Regions from separate parts of the Lacrimispora sphenoides JCM 1415 genome, predicted to be linked through region 2. Evidence: riboswitches for the same ligand, from Rfam matches in the RefSeq annotation. Region 2 holds a riboswitch; the other holds the start of a gene.
What was found. A riboswitch is a leader RNA that binds a small molecule or an ion and turns the genes downstream of it on or off. The one in region 2 is predicted to bind glycine.

Region 1: linked by a shared signal. The riboswitch ahead of gcvT (glycine cleavage system aminomethyltransferase GcvT) and the one ahead of BMX69_RS18075 (alanine/glycine:cation symporter family protein) in region 2 are both predicted to bind glycine.

The regions. Positions count from the first base shown of each region.
Region 1 covers NZ_LT630003.1:956,744-963,757, forward strand. Annotated here, with positions in the region: gene BMX69_RS04240 (helix-turn-helix transcriptional regulator) at 1-170, opposite strand, end outside; gene BMX69_RS04245 (heavy metal transporter) at 341-562, opposite strand; gene BMX69_RS24345 (CPC_1213 family protein) at 618-770, opposite strand; gene BMX69_RS04250 (Csac_0668 family 2Fe-2S cluster-binding (seleno)protein) at 1,216-1,698, shown strand; gene BMX69_RS04255 (diguanylate cyclase) at 2,074-3,873, shown strand; gene BMX69_RS04260 (sensor histidine kinase) at 3,865-5,193, opposite strand; glycine riboswitch at 5,468-5,550, shown strand; gene gcvT (glycine cleavage system aminomethyltransferase GcvT) at 5,715-6,797, shown strand; gene gcvH (glycine cleavage system protein GcvH) at 6,823-7,014, shown strand, end outside.
Region 2 covers NZ_LT630003.1:3,992,064-3,999,077, reverse strand. Annotated here, with positions in the region: gene BMX69_RS18080 (carbohydrate ABC transporter permease) at 1-758, shown strand, start outside; gene BMX69_RS18075 (alanine/glycine:cation symporter family protein) at 877-2,262, opposite strand; glycine riboswitch at 2,371-2,463, opposite strand; SAM riboswitch class I at 2,676-2,804, shown strand; gene metK (methionine adenosyltransferase) at 2,894-4,081, shown strand; gene BMX69_RS18065 (PTS mannitol transporter subunit IIBC) at 4,403-5,794, shown strand; gene BMX69_RS18060 (PTS sugar transporter subunit IIBC family protein) at 6,035-7,014, shown strand, end outside.

The sequences.
Region 1 (7,014 bases), 2.3 Mb from region 2:
GTAAATTCAAACGCATTCTCATGATAATGTGGGATAATAGGAAAAATCGTGTTGTGGATATTGTGCATGGCAAACAGCCGTATACCCGGCAAGTTCAGTTCCTGCTGCGTCAGTACGGTACGGTCTTTTGAATAGATATATTTATCATGCCGGTTGATCGGTGAATCCATGGCTATGCCTCCCTGGGTTTTAAAATTGTACAGTGTACTATTTAAATTGTAATATAAAATTGTAATAGTTACAATACATAGTTTTTTGTTATTTCAGAATTTAGGTTCATTGTAACAAAAAAAGAATAGGGACTTTTTCTCTCCCTACTCTTTTTTCATATACTCATTTTCTAGAATTCATCAGATTGGCTCATTATAGTGCAACCAACATTTTCAATACAAGATTTAATAGAATTTTCGTCCGTTGATTGATTGTATCCAACTTCTATGGAACCTCTTGCTGCATCAATATTGACCATAGAAATTCCGTCTACTTTATCTAATGCATTTTTAAGCTGTGTTTTAATCTCCGAATTCTGTATGCCTGATATATCATAATGAATTTTGTTCATAAGTTAACTCCTTTACCGTTTAATTTTACTTTACGAAATATTTCAATGATATTGTCTAAGATTCTTTATCTTTCGAATTATCTGCCTTTAAACCGAATACTGCACGAGCGCTTTCTGCTTGTGGATTATGATTAATATGTTTTGAATGAAAAGTACCATCTTCCTTTTTATGATTCTTAGTACTTTTTTTTGAATTATCGTTACTCATGATTTGCCTCCTTTTCGTATATTACTTTTTTTAGTATACCATTCCGCTATAAGTCTCATTCTTTAACTAGTTTCCATATCAACCAGAAAATTGTATTGTGCATGATCGATCAAGTGTTAAACCAGACTTTATATAAGTGTATACTGAAAAACTAAATATTACCTATTTATATAATAAAGTAATAATTATGCTATTTTTTTGATATTAGAGAACTTATATATTCAAATATTAATTATATGAAATATCATAAGATTATTATTGTGAAAATTTAATAAATACACTTTTATCAAAATAAATGGTACAATGTGTGGTATAAAAGTTAATGCCGTACATTAATAGCGGAAAAGCGGCAGCGTATGGAAATTAGAAGGCCGGAAATCTTTAACATCGGTGTTGGGAGAAAAGAAAATAAAATAGAATATGAATTAGGAGAGAAATATATATCATGGGAGAGAAAACTCTAAGCTGCTGTTATTCGGAAAAGAATACCTGTAATACGGAAACAAATCACTTGTGTCCGGTATGCGGAAAAGATGGTGCCCTTGTTAAAAACATCACAGTAAAGCATTTGATACTTGACGAATTAACGGAGCTGATCGGTGATAAGGATTATTTTTTATGCCTGAGTGAGGACTGTGATATTACTTATTACAACAAAGAATCTAACATTGGATTCAATAAACAGCAAATAAAAGTACCAATATGGTATAAGAAAGATGCAGATCCTAAATATGCATGTTACTGTAGTCAAGTTACAGAGGAACAAGTCATACATGCTGTTCTGGCAGATGGTGCTGATAGTATGGAGGAGGTTTTAAAGCTCACCGGAGCAATGAACGCTGCACAGTGCCAGAAGAATAATCCACTGGGTAAGTGCTGTCATCAAATCATTCAAGATGCAATTGATAAGGCACTATCCATGAAATAATCTTAATTAATGTTACCAGCTGTCTGTGAGGTAAACTATGAATAAGGTACTCAAATATGGTAACGGCGGCTTATAGAAGAAAGCTGCAAAGAAGTAAAACACAATTCTACAAAATATAAGGGGTGCTTGAACGGATATTGGTTCTGTTTGAGCGCCTTTTTATTACGAAAACTTTTTAAAGGCGGCAAAATATAAATTCAGAACATAAAAAAACAAATTAAGTACATGAAAGGACAAAGCTGGCTTTCGTTATTATATACTGATAATAAAATGTATTTATTTTTGCATCAAATTTAAAGCTAAATTAAAGATATGCTATAAAGGCTTATTCCAGATTTATGGTGCCGCAAGCACAGCGGCGGAATGGAGTTAAAGTTGAACAAGTTTATTTTTGAAAATATCTATAAAGATATTAATATCCCTGTCATAGTGTGTGAGGACGGAGATGAAATGATGGTATCCTTTGCCAATCGGGAAGCATATCTACTTCTTAACCCGTCAATTATTTTAGAAAAACCTGACGACGCAGATTCCTCCTTGCATATTCCACTCCGCCAATTAATGCGTTTTCAGAATGAAGGGGATCAGGATAATATCCGGAAAACCCTCGGACATGCCGGCTCACTTAGCCAGTACTCATTAAAACTGATGTCACCTGAAGCGGGAGTTATTCCCGTTAAAATTGCCGCAAATACTGCAAACCTTGGAGAGTCGAAATATATCATTATATACATATATTATGACGAATCAGACTGTGATTCAACGAATGAATATAATGATATTTTAGCCTATGTTTTGAATACATCTTACCACTCCACGGATATAAATCAGGCTGTGCAGATGATCCTTTCCCGAGTGGGTGAATATATCGGTGTCAGCCGTGTATATATCTTTGAGGATCTTTTCAATAATTACACGCGCAATACCTATGAGTGGTGCGCACCGGGCGTGGAACCTGCGATACAGGATTTACAAAACCTATGCAAAGATGACTATAGTTATGATATTATAGTAGACCCCTCTGGCCTGTATGTTTCCGATGATGTAAGTACGCTTACTGAAAAGGATAGGGCCATACTGGAGCCGCAGGGAATCAAAGCACTTGCCATACTGCCGTTATTCAAACAGGATATGCCGATTGGATTTATCGGCTATGACGACTGCATTAAAACACGGCAATGGAGCTACAAAGAGTTGATGTTTTTAAAAGGGGTAGGCAGTGTCATATCCTCATTGATTATCAGGCGCAACGAGGAAACCGAGATTATCCGCAGTCACGAGGTACTGCAGACGATCAGCGACAATATTGACTCTATCATCTACGTAAATGATATGGAAACCTTTGAACTTAAATTTGTCAACAGGACCCTTACCGAACAACTGGGTGTTAAATCGGAAGGACTGTTGGGCAGAAAATGCTGGGAGGTGCTGCAAATGGGTATGGACGGTCCTTGCCCTTTTTGCCCGATCCCCAAGCTTCAATACAACGGCTGTGCTCCTGATAAGAGAGTGAAAGAATATGAGCATCAGAATACAATCACCGGTAACTGGTACTGGGTCAAAGATTCTGTCATTCGCTGGGTAGACGGTACTTTGGCTCATTTTGAAGTAGCGATCGATATTACCTTGCGGAAAAAGTATGAGGAACAATTACACTATTTTGCTTCGACGGATGCGCTGACCGGCGTATCTAACCGCGAATGGGGCATCAAGATGCTGCATAAGACGCATGGAGCGATTCAGGTGACGAAACCTGCTGCGTCATTATGTTTTATTGATTTGGATGGCTTAAAGCCCATAAATGACATTTACGGGCATGCTGCAGGCGATGAGGCAATTAACACGGTTGCCCGCGCCATTTCCAGGCGCATCCGCAAGGAGGATATGGTTTGCCGGTGGGGTGGCGATGAATTTCTTATTCTGCTTGCATGCGATGTTATGAACGCTGATGCAGTAATTAGTAATATACAGGAAGACTTAAAAGCAAAGGCTAAGAACGGTACCGGCCACTCATTATCCTTTAGTTATGGAATCGTAGATTTTACCATGTTTGATAGTGTAGAGGCTGCAATCGCCGCTGCTGACAGTTTTATGTACAATAATAAAAATTCCAAATATTCTCGGAAACCATCAGCTGTCGCGGGCATAAATTTACAAAGTCATATCTCAAGATGAGCTTCTTGGAATACAGATCCTGATTTTAAATATTCTTTTTTCCTGATCCGGATCCGTTATTACCAGACCTCCAAGGCCTTCAACCGTATCCTTTATAATACGCAGCCCAAATCCATGGATATCCTTATCTTCCTTTGTAGTTGCCGGTTCGCCTCCTGATAGGGACAGTTCGCCGTTAAAAGAATTAGCTATCTCAATTGTTGCCCACTCCCGGCTTCCGGCGCCTGCGATTTCAATAAAGCGTTCTTTATCTGATATTTTACTGCAGGCTTCTATGGCATTATCGATTGTGTTTGAAAAAATACGGACAATGTCCAGCTCTGACATCCGTACATCTTTAGGAAGAAGTGCGTGTGCTGAAAAACGGATGCTCTTTTCCCCGCAGGCATTGGCTGCGTCCTGCAGGATGGCATCCAACAGGATATTATCAGAATAAGTTTTATGAATAAGTACCTCCCTTTGCATCGTATCTTGGATATCATCTAACATACGTGCCGCTTTCTCATATTCATTGTTGTTCATTAAGACTTTAACGGAAGTCATCATGTTCTTATAATCATGGCGGAATATGCGGTAGCTTTCCGTAAACTTACGGTACGCCTGATAATGCCGCATTTGTCTGGACAGCTGTTCCTGCAGCTTGCGGGTGTGAAGCTCATATTCAAGTAATTCTACCACCTTGGCAGTGTGGTGAAAAACAAATTGCATACATAGCTTACTTATAATGCTGGCTCCAAAATATAAAGCAGAATACCAGGTTGATTTGATTTCATTATAAAAGCGTCCGTCGTTAATAAACATAAGAAAAAACAATTGGCTAATCAGGCAGACGACGGTAAAACCAAGCTGCTCATTGTTATTAAATGCATGCCTGGCCTTGTTATCCGGAACAATTATCTTTCGGACAAACATGATGCTTAGTATAGATAGTAGTACGGTTAACGCTGTTACCGCATTATAATATTTATCATTCTGCAGGACATCCTGGATGCTGGTATGCAGCACCATCGAATAGATCGAACAGACAATCCCTCTGCTGCTATAGATAGAAAACATGTAGACGCTGCCGGCATAAATAATCTGTACCCGGTTTACACGAAACAGCAGAATCAAGCCTAACATAATCGAACCCATTATAAAAAAGACTGCGATCCGATGGTCCAGAAACAGATAGGCCGGTAAAGTAATGCTGATATTGATGAAAACTGCGGCCGCATAAAAAAACAAATGGTCTCTTTTTGCCGGAAACATATGTTTGAAATAGCTAAAATAATAGATATCATAAATAATAAGCATTAAAACAATCTCAAGCAGCTGCATGCTTATTTTTCCTCCTTTAAGGGGTTTTCCTTTTAATCCTAGTATAACACATTATACCTCTAATTTATATTCTGTCTATAATCATTTGCCTGTACTGCAATAACATCGAGTATACCATTTTCCTTGTTATGATTTTAACAAAAAAGATGATTCAGGAGGCCGTTTGGAGGCATATGAAAGTCAGCATCATAGTTGTCAGAATCATTCTAAAAGGTTGTGTAAAAAATGATTGACAGTGCCAAAATACTCTGATAATATCAATAATAAATAACGGATGATGAATCAGAGAGAGAGCACAAACCTGTGCCGCCGAAGGGGAAGGCAGAAACTCTCAGGCAAAAGGATCGGATTCGGACGTAACTCTGGAGAACATTTATGTACCGACGAAGTTAATCTTTCAGGTAAAAGGACAGAGGCAGACAGGAATATCCTATAGGAATATTTCTTTCTGCCTTTTTTTGTGCATATAAACGGATGATGTTCCTATATTATCATATAAATTATTTAAGGAGGATTAAAACATGGAACTAAAAACACCGCTTTATGAAATGCATCTGAAGTATCACGGCAAGCTGGTCCCTTTTGCCGGGTATCTTCTTCCCATCCAGTATGAAGAGGGGATCATAAAGGAGCATATGGCAGTAAGAACAAGGGCAGGGCTTTTTGATGTTTCCCACATGGGGGAGATCATCTGTAAGGGGAAAGATGCGCTTATGAATCTTAATCGGCTGCTGACCAATGATTTCACCGATATGGAGATCGGACAGGCAAGATACAGTCCCATGTGCAACGAGCACGGGGGAACGGTGGATGATCTGATTGTTTATAAGAAAAAAGAAGAGGAGTACTTTATCGTTGTTAATGCGTCCAATAAAGAAAAGGATTACCAGTGGATGCTGGAACATAAATTAGGAGAAGTGGTGTTTGAAGACATTTCTGATAAAATCACACAAATCGCCCTGCAGGGTCCCAGATCACAGGAAATACTTATGAAACTGACCACAGATATTCCTGAAAAATACTACTATGCAATTTTTGATGGAAAAGTGGCCGGAATTTCATGTATGGTATCCAGAACCGGTTATACAGGGGAGGATGGTTTTGAGCTTTATTTAGACAATGCATATGCTGAGACAATGTGGGAAACGCTCATGGAAGCAGGCAGGGAATATGAACTGATCCCCTGCGGGCTGGGGGCCAGAGACACTCTGAGGCTGGAGGCCGGCATGCCGTTATACGGACATGAAATGAACGATGATATAAATCCGGTGGAAATCGGTCTTGGGTTTGCAGTGAAGATGCAGAAGGAAGACTTTATCGGAAAAAGCCATTTGCCGAATAAAGATTCTCTAACAAGAAAACGAGTAGGCCTAAGGGTAACCGGACGGGGAATCATCCGGGAACAGGAAGAGGTTCTTGCAGACGGGAAGAAGGCAGGTTTTACAACATCGGGAACCCATTGCCCATATCTGGGCTATCCGGCAGCCATGGCTATCCTGGATAAAGAATATACAAAAACAGGTACAAAGGTAACGGTAATCGTCCGGGGAAGAGAAGTAGAAGCGGAAGTGGTTACCCTTCCATTTTATAAAAAATCAAAATAATCCACAAGGAAAAGGAGAATTAATTATGAAAGTATTAGGGGATCTGGTTTACACTAAAACACATGAATGGGTGAAGTTTGAAGATGAAACAACAGCTTTGGTCGGGCTTACGGATCATGCCCAGCAGTCATTGGGAGAACTTGTTTTCGTCAATCTTCCGGAAGAAGACGACGAGACGACAGCCGGAGACGTATTTGCCGATGTGGAATCTGTAAAA
Region 2 (7,014 bases):
TGGTAGCCGCCAGCTTTTCTACGACAAAGGCCATCTTTTCAGGCCATGTTTTGTCCCAGGGAATTCATTTTGAAAACTATGCAAAGGCCTGGACCAATTCCAATGTGTCCGCTATTTTCTTTAATTCCCTGATGTATTCCGTTATTTCATGTACGCTTCTTGTTTTGATCTGTGCGCCTGCCGCGTACGTATTGTCCCGCTTTCGCTTTGCAGGGAATAAGATGATCCAGACGAGCCTTGTGTCTGCCATGGGAGTGCCTGTGGTCATGATCGTTCTTCCCCTGTTCAGCCTGATCGCCGGTATGAACGTGTTAAACAACTACATTGCAAACAAAGCGGTGCTGATATTTCTTTATGTGGGGATCAATGTTCCTTATACAACAATATTTCTTCTCACATTTTTTGCCAATATCTCCAGAGCCTACGAGGAAGCGGCGGCTATTGACGGCTGTCCGCCTATGAGGGCTTTCTGGCTGATCATGTTTCCCATGGCTCAGTCCGGGATCATAACGGTTACTATTTTCAATTTTATTAATATATGGAATGAGTATTTCATTTCCCTGATTTTTGCCAACTCCGACAGGGTACGTCCGGTTGCGGTAGGGCTATATTCCATGATCAATTCCATGAAATATACGGGAGACTGGTCAGGAATGTTCGCATCCGTTATCATCGTATTTCTTCCTACCTTTATTCTTTATATCTTTTTGTCGGAGAAGATCATTGCTGGTATTACCGGGGGCGGAGTCAAAGGTTAATGGCTTTGCTGGAAAAGATAATAAAAAACCTCCTGCTTTACGCGGACTGCAAGATAATTCATTTATTATAGAAGAATTATTTTTTAGCAGCCCCGAAAAGGCAGGAGGTTTTTAGTTGTTATTTATCTATGACCGGAATCGGTGTTTCGTCCCTTTCATCTAAGTGGCTCAGATAGTACTTTGTATCCTTTGCCACAACGCCCGATAAAAGCAGAACAGCCACAAGATTGGGAATCGCCATCAGTGCGTTTAGGATGTCTGAAATCGTCCATACCAGATCCAAAGACAGTACAGGACCGACAACTACGATTGACACGAAGATAATTTTATAAGGTAGCATTCCCTTGGCGCCGAATAAGTACTCGCAGCATCGTTCCCCGTAATAAGACCAGCCTAGAATGGTGGAATAAGCAAAAGTAATGATTCCAACTACCAGGATCACCGGCCCAAGCACAGGAATCTGACTGAATGCAGCGGTTGTCATCTGTCCGCCGTTTTGTATCATATCCATGTTGATGTCCGGGTTTTTCATTATGGTCGTAACAAGGACCAGACCAGTCATAAGGCAGACAACAACCGTATCCCAGAAGGTTCCGGTTGAGGAAACCAGCGCCTGACGCACCGGATTACGTGTCTGCGCAGCCGAAGCGACTAACGGCGCGGAACCCATACCGGACTCATTGGAAAATAAGCCGCGGGCAATGCCGTACTGCATGGCAAGCATAATACCCCGGCCAACCAGACCGCCTGCAACCGCACCGGGTTTAAAGGCCAGGGTCACAATTGCCTTCAGTGCAGGAAGGATGAAATCAGCATTGATACTAAGAATGATCAGACAGCCTGCCACATAGAAAGCCGCCATAAATGGTACAAGCTTCTCACACACCGTTGCGATGGACTTGATGCCGCCGATAATAACCACAGCAGTAATCACACCGAAGACAAGACCGATTGCAATGCGCGGGATCGGCAGCGGCACGTTGTTTTCAATAATCTCAGCGATGGCATTGATCTGAGTCCCGCTTCCAATACCAAAGGAAGCAAACAGGGCGAACAGTGCAAAGAGTACGCCCAGACACTTTAAGCCCAGTGCGCGCTCCAGTGCATACATGGCACCTCCCTGCATTCGTCCATCCTTTGTCTGCACACGATATTTAACTGCGATCAGGGATTCTGAATATTTGGTAGCAATGCCGAATACACCTGTGAGCCAGCACCAGAGAACAGCACCCGGGCCGCCTAAGAACACCGCCGTGCCAACTCCCACAATATTGCCGGTACCGATGGTAGAAGCAAGGGCAGTAGTCAGCGCCTGAAACTGGCTGACCTCACCTGGTGAATCAGGGTCTTTTGTTACAGACAACTTAATGGCTGTAAAGGTTTTGCGCTGGATAAAGCCTGTGCGTACGGTCAAAAATAAGTGAGTGCCAAACAGCAACACAATCATGGGTAACCCCCAAATGGCTGAGTCCAGCTTGTTGAAAAATTCATTAATTGCTTGCATTGGTTTTTTACTTCCCTTCCTTCATGTTTTTTGATAAAAAAAAGAGCAGGATATACTCCCGCTCACAAAAAAACAGAGATCATGCGATATTCCAAAAAGAAAGGGAAAAAATCGCCTCTGTCCTTTTGCCTGAGAGTTTCGCGCCTAAGCGCTTGCCCCTTCGGCCCCTGCATAGCTGCAGATGTCTCCAGAGTGCCATCCGTCCACGGTCTGCGCTGAGCGCATTCCACAGATTTCATTTGGCGAACATTTAAAGAATAGCGTCATTATACATTATGGATAAAATTTTTGCAAGAACTTTATCCATGGATGCAATGAATAGAATTCCCTTGACAGCCGTTTTTAAATACGTTAAAATATACATGCACTAGAAACAGCTTACAATTGAATAACAAATGAAAAGTACGTAATATCCCTTATTCAGAGTGATGGAGATACAAAGGATCTGTGAAGTCACGGCAACCCCGACCGAAAATGATGGCCTAGGCCAGAAATGAGCGGTTGGAAGGTGCCAACCTGAGCGAGAAATCGAGCAATAAGAGGATTTGATACATTGTTGAATCAAGTCCGCGTTGCTGCGGACTTTTCTTTTTGTTATTCCCCCATGTGATATCAAGGAGGAAATGACAACATGGAAAAATTATTATTTACATCCGAGTCCGTTACAGAAGGACATCCGGATAAAATGTGTGACCAGATCTCTGATGCGATTTTAGACGAGATGTTAAAGCAGGATCCCATGAGCCGTGTGGCTTGTGAAACCTGCTGTACTACAGGTCTTGTTATGGTTATGGGAGAAATAACGACCCATGCCTACGTAGACATACAGAAAGTAGTACGAGAGACCGTAAGGGAAATCGGCTATGACCGTGCAAAATACGGGTTTGACTGCGATACCTGCGGAGTGATCGTAGCTTTGGACGAGCAGTCCGCTGACATTGCCTTAGGCGTTGACCGGGCCCTGGAAGCAAAGGAACATAAGATGTCTGATGAAGAGATCGATGCCATCGGAGCAGGAGACCAGGGGATGATGTTTGGCTTTGCCAGCAATGAAACCGAGGAGTATATGCCATACCCCATCGCCCTTGCTCACAAGCTGGCCCTTCGGCTTACCAAGGTACGCAAGGATGGAACCCTTACTTACCTCCGTCCCGACGGAAAGACCCAGGTAACCGTGGAATATGATGAGAACGGCAATCCTCTCCGCTTGGATGCGGTGGTTTTATCCACTCAGCATGATGAGAACGTGAGCCAGGAGCAGATTCACACGGATATTAAAAAATATGTATTTGATGAAGTTCTGCCTGCAGAGCTGGTGGATGAGAAGACCAATTTCTTCATTAATCCTACCGGACGCTTTGTAATCGGCGGACCTCACGGAGACAGCGGCCTAACCGGACGTAAGATCATCGTAGATACCTACGGCGGCTATGCACGCCACGGCGGCGGAGCATTCTCCGGTAAGGACTGCACCAAGGTAGACCGTTCCGCTGCTTATGCGGCACGTTATGTAGCAAAGAACATCGTAGCAGCAGGGCTGGCTGACAAGTGTGAGATCCAGCTTTCCTATGCCATCGGTGTGGCACATCCTACTTCCGTTATGGTGGATACTTTCGGAAGCGGAAAATTAAGCAATGAAAAGCTTGTGGAGATCATCAGGGAAAACTTTGACCTGCGTCCCGCAGGAATCATCAAGATGCTGGATTTACGCCGCCCGATCTACAAACAGACGGCAGCTTACGGACATTTTGGTAGAAATGACTTAGACCTTCCATGGGAGAAGCTTGATAAAGTTTCACTTTTAAAAAAATATTTATAATCTTCATGTATAAGATAGATGCCGCAAGATCAGCTGGTTACAGCTGCCTTGCGGCATCTTTTTTTCTATTGGTATCTACAGTCAGACTGATTCTCAGGGCAATGTTTTTGCTGATTGCAGAGAATCTGAGGAAACAATGGGACAGGGGATTCAGGCTTTTTAAGGTTTGGCACTAAAACTAGCGCCAAATCCTTGTTTCTTCCGGTTGAAATCTGAAGTTGACATTGATTATAATAAGGCTATCGAAAGGAATTGATTGGCCAATCATACCTGACACGGATCATGCAGCAAATACTATATAAATAAGTGAGGGTATGTAATATGAAAGAGAAGGTACAAGTATTTGGCCGCTTTTTAAGCGGTATGGTAATGCCGAACATCGGTGCATTTATTGCATGGGGACTGATTACGGCATTGTTTATTCCGACCGGCTGGTATCCAAATGAAGCAATTGGTGCCCTGGTCTCCCCTATGGTTTCCATGCTGCTGCCGCTGCTTATTGCTTATACAGGCGGTTCAGTAGTCTACGGACAACGTGGCGGCGTCATCGGTGCAATCACAGCCATGGGCGTGATTGTTGGCTCCAGTATTCCTATGTTTATGGGGGCAATGATCGTAGGACCTGTCAGTGCCTGGGTGATCAAGCAGTTTGACCGAAAGATCGAGAGCAAGATCCCTGCCGGATTTGAGATGCTGGTAAATAACTTTTCCCTCGGCATCATCGGTGCCATCCTGGCGGCGATCGCCTTAAAGGGAGTTGCTCCTTTTGTTGAGGTGATGAACCGGGTGATGGAGTCCGGAGTTGGTTTCTTTGTGGATCACAGGCTGCTTCCGCTGGCAAGCGTTTTTATTGAACCTGCCAAGATCCTGTTCCTTAACAATGCCATTAACCATGGAATCCTGTCTCCTATGGGAATCCAGCAGGTGGAGGAAATCGGAAAATCCATATTCTTTCTTCTTGAGGCGAATCCGGGTCCAGGACTTGGTGTTTTACTGGCTTACTGCCTTGCAGGAAAAGGATCAGCAAAAAGCTCAGCTCCCGGCGCAATTATCATTCACTTTTTAGGCGGAATCCACGAGATCTATTTCCCATACATACTGATGAATCCCCTTTTACTTCTGGCGGTGGTATCAGGCGGAGCCAGCGGAATCTTCGTATTCCAGCTCCTTGGTGTTGGACTGACTTCACCCGCATCTCCTGGAAGCATCCTTGCTGTTCTTGCAATGACACCAAGAGGCGGATACTTTGGAGTATTAGCCGGTGTTACGGTGGCAGCTGTGGTTTCCTTCCTGGTCGCACTTCCCTTGCTGCGGTTTTCAGGAAAAGGCGGGGATTTGGAAGAGTCAACGGAAAAAGTGAAACAAATGAAGCAGGAGTCTAAAGGAAATCAGACTCAAGAGAAAAAAGTTATGCCAGCCGGACCCATTAAAAAAATTGTGTTTGCCTGTGATGCAGGCATGGGCTCCAGCGCTATGGGCGCTACCATATTAAAGAAAAAGCTGGCGGCAGCAGGATTCGGGGATATTGAGGTGGTGCATTCACCCGTATCTTCCATTCCTAAGGATGCTCAGATTGTGGTAACTCATAAAGAACTGAAAGAGCGCGCGTCCCGCAGCAATCCTGAGGCGGAACTGATTTTAATCACTAATTTTATGGCGGCACCGGAATATGATGAACTGGTAGAAACGTTAAAAAATAAACAAACAGATTAAATAGACACCCTTCCTGGTATCCGATTGTGAATCATGGTATAATGTACACGAAAGCAATGAGCAGTGCGAAATAAGACAGGTATAAAATTTCGTTGTGCCTGCACATAAGAAATCTTATATCTGCCTTATTTCATAGGGCGAATGCCCGTGAGCTGGTAAAACCTACGGTTTTACCAGCTGCACTGTGGACTTACGGTACAATAAACTACTGTATACGGATTCAAAAGGGGAATTATATCAATGAAGTTTGCGGGGAGAATACTGAAATATTACAGCAGAGTAATTGCCGAGTGCATACCTTTGTTTGTGACAGCCGGGCTGCTGTCAGTCTTATCGGCAGTGATATTCCAGAATAAATACCTGCCTGAAATGTCTAATATATTATCTTTTCTGGTAATTCCAATATTTATGGGATACAAAGCAGGCACGATGTGCGGCGGGGATGTCGGCGGTTTAGCGGGCACCCTTGCCGCTTCTGCTGTTGTCATGGCAGAACCTGCTTCAGCCATGATTTTATCAGCCATAGCAGGCAGCACCGCCGGTTTTTTATCCCGGAGGGGTCTGGACCGGATCAAGCACCGGATACCGTCCGGGTTTGAGATGCTCTTTAGCAACCTATATATATCAGGGCTTGGATTATTAGCCGGAGCACTTACCCATTACACGCTGGTACCAGTGGCCGCATGGCTGCTCACCTTTCTGGGAAACGGCTTATCACTAATGATCGCAAAGGGAGTCATCCCTTTCATCAGCTTTGTGGTAGAACCATTAAAAATCATTTTCTTTAATAACTGGATCAATCACGGCTTTTTCCTTCCCCTGGGATTGGAGCAGATGAAAACGCAGGGAAGCTCCATCCTATTTCTCTTAGAGACCAATCCGGGTCCGGGATTTGGAATTCTCCTTGCCTATGCCCTGGTTTACCGGAATATGAGAAAGCAAATGCTTTCCAGCCTTATTATTCAGTCCCTGGGCGGCATCCATGAGGTTTACTTTCCTTATGTGCTGTCAGATATCCGGTTATTAGCTGCTGCCATAGCCGGCAGCATTGCGGGAAATTACTGTTTCATGGTTACTGGAAGCGGGCTTCTGGGACCGGCTTCTCCCGGAAGTATCATCACGATCATGATTATGGCAGACAAAAAGCATTGGCTTGGAATCCTTATGGGGATATTTGTATCTGCCGGGGTAACTTGCCTCCTGTCCTGCCTGATTATGTC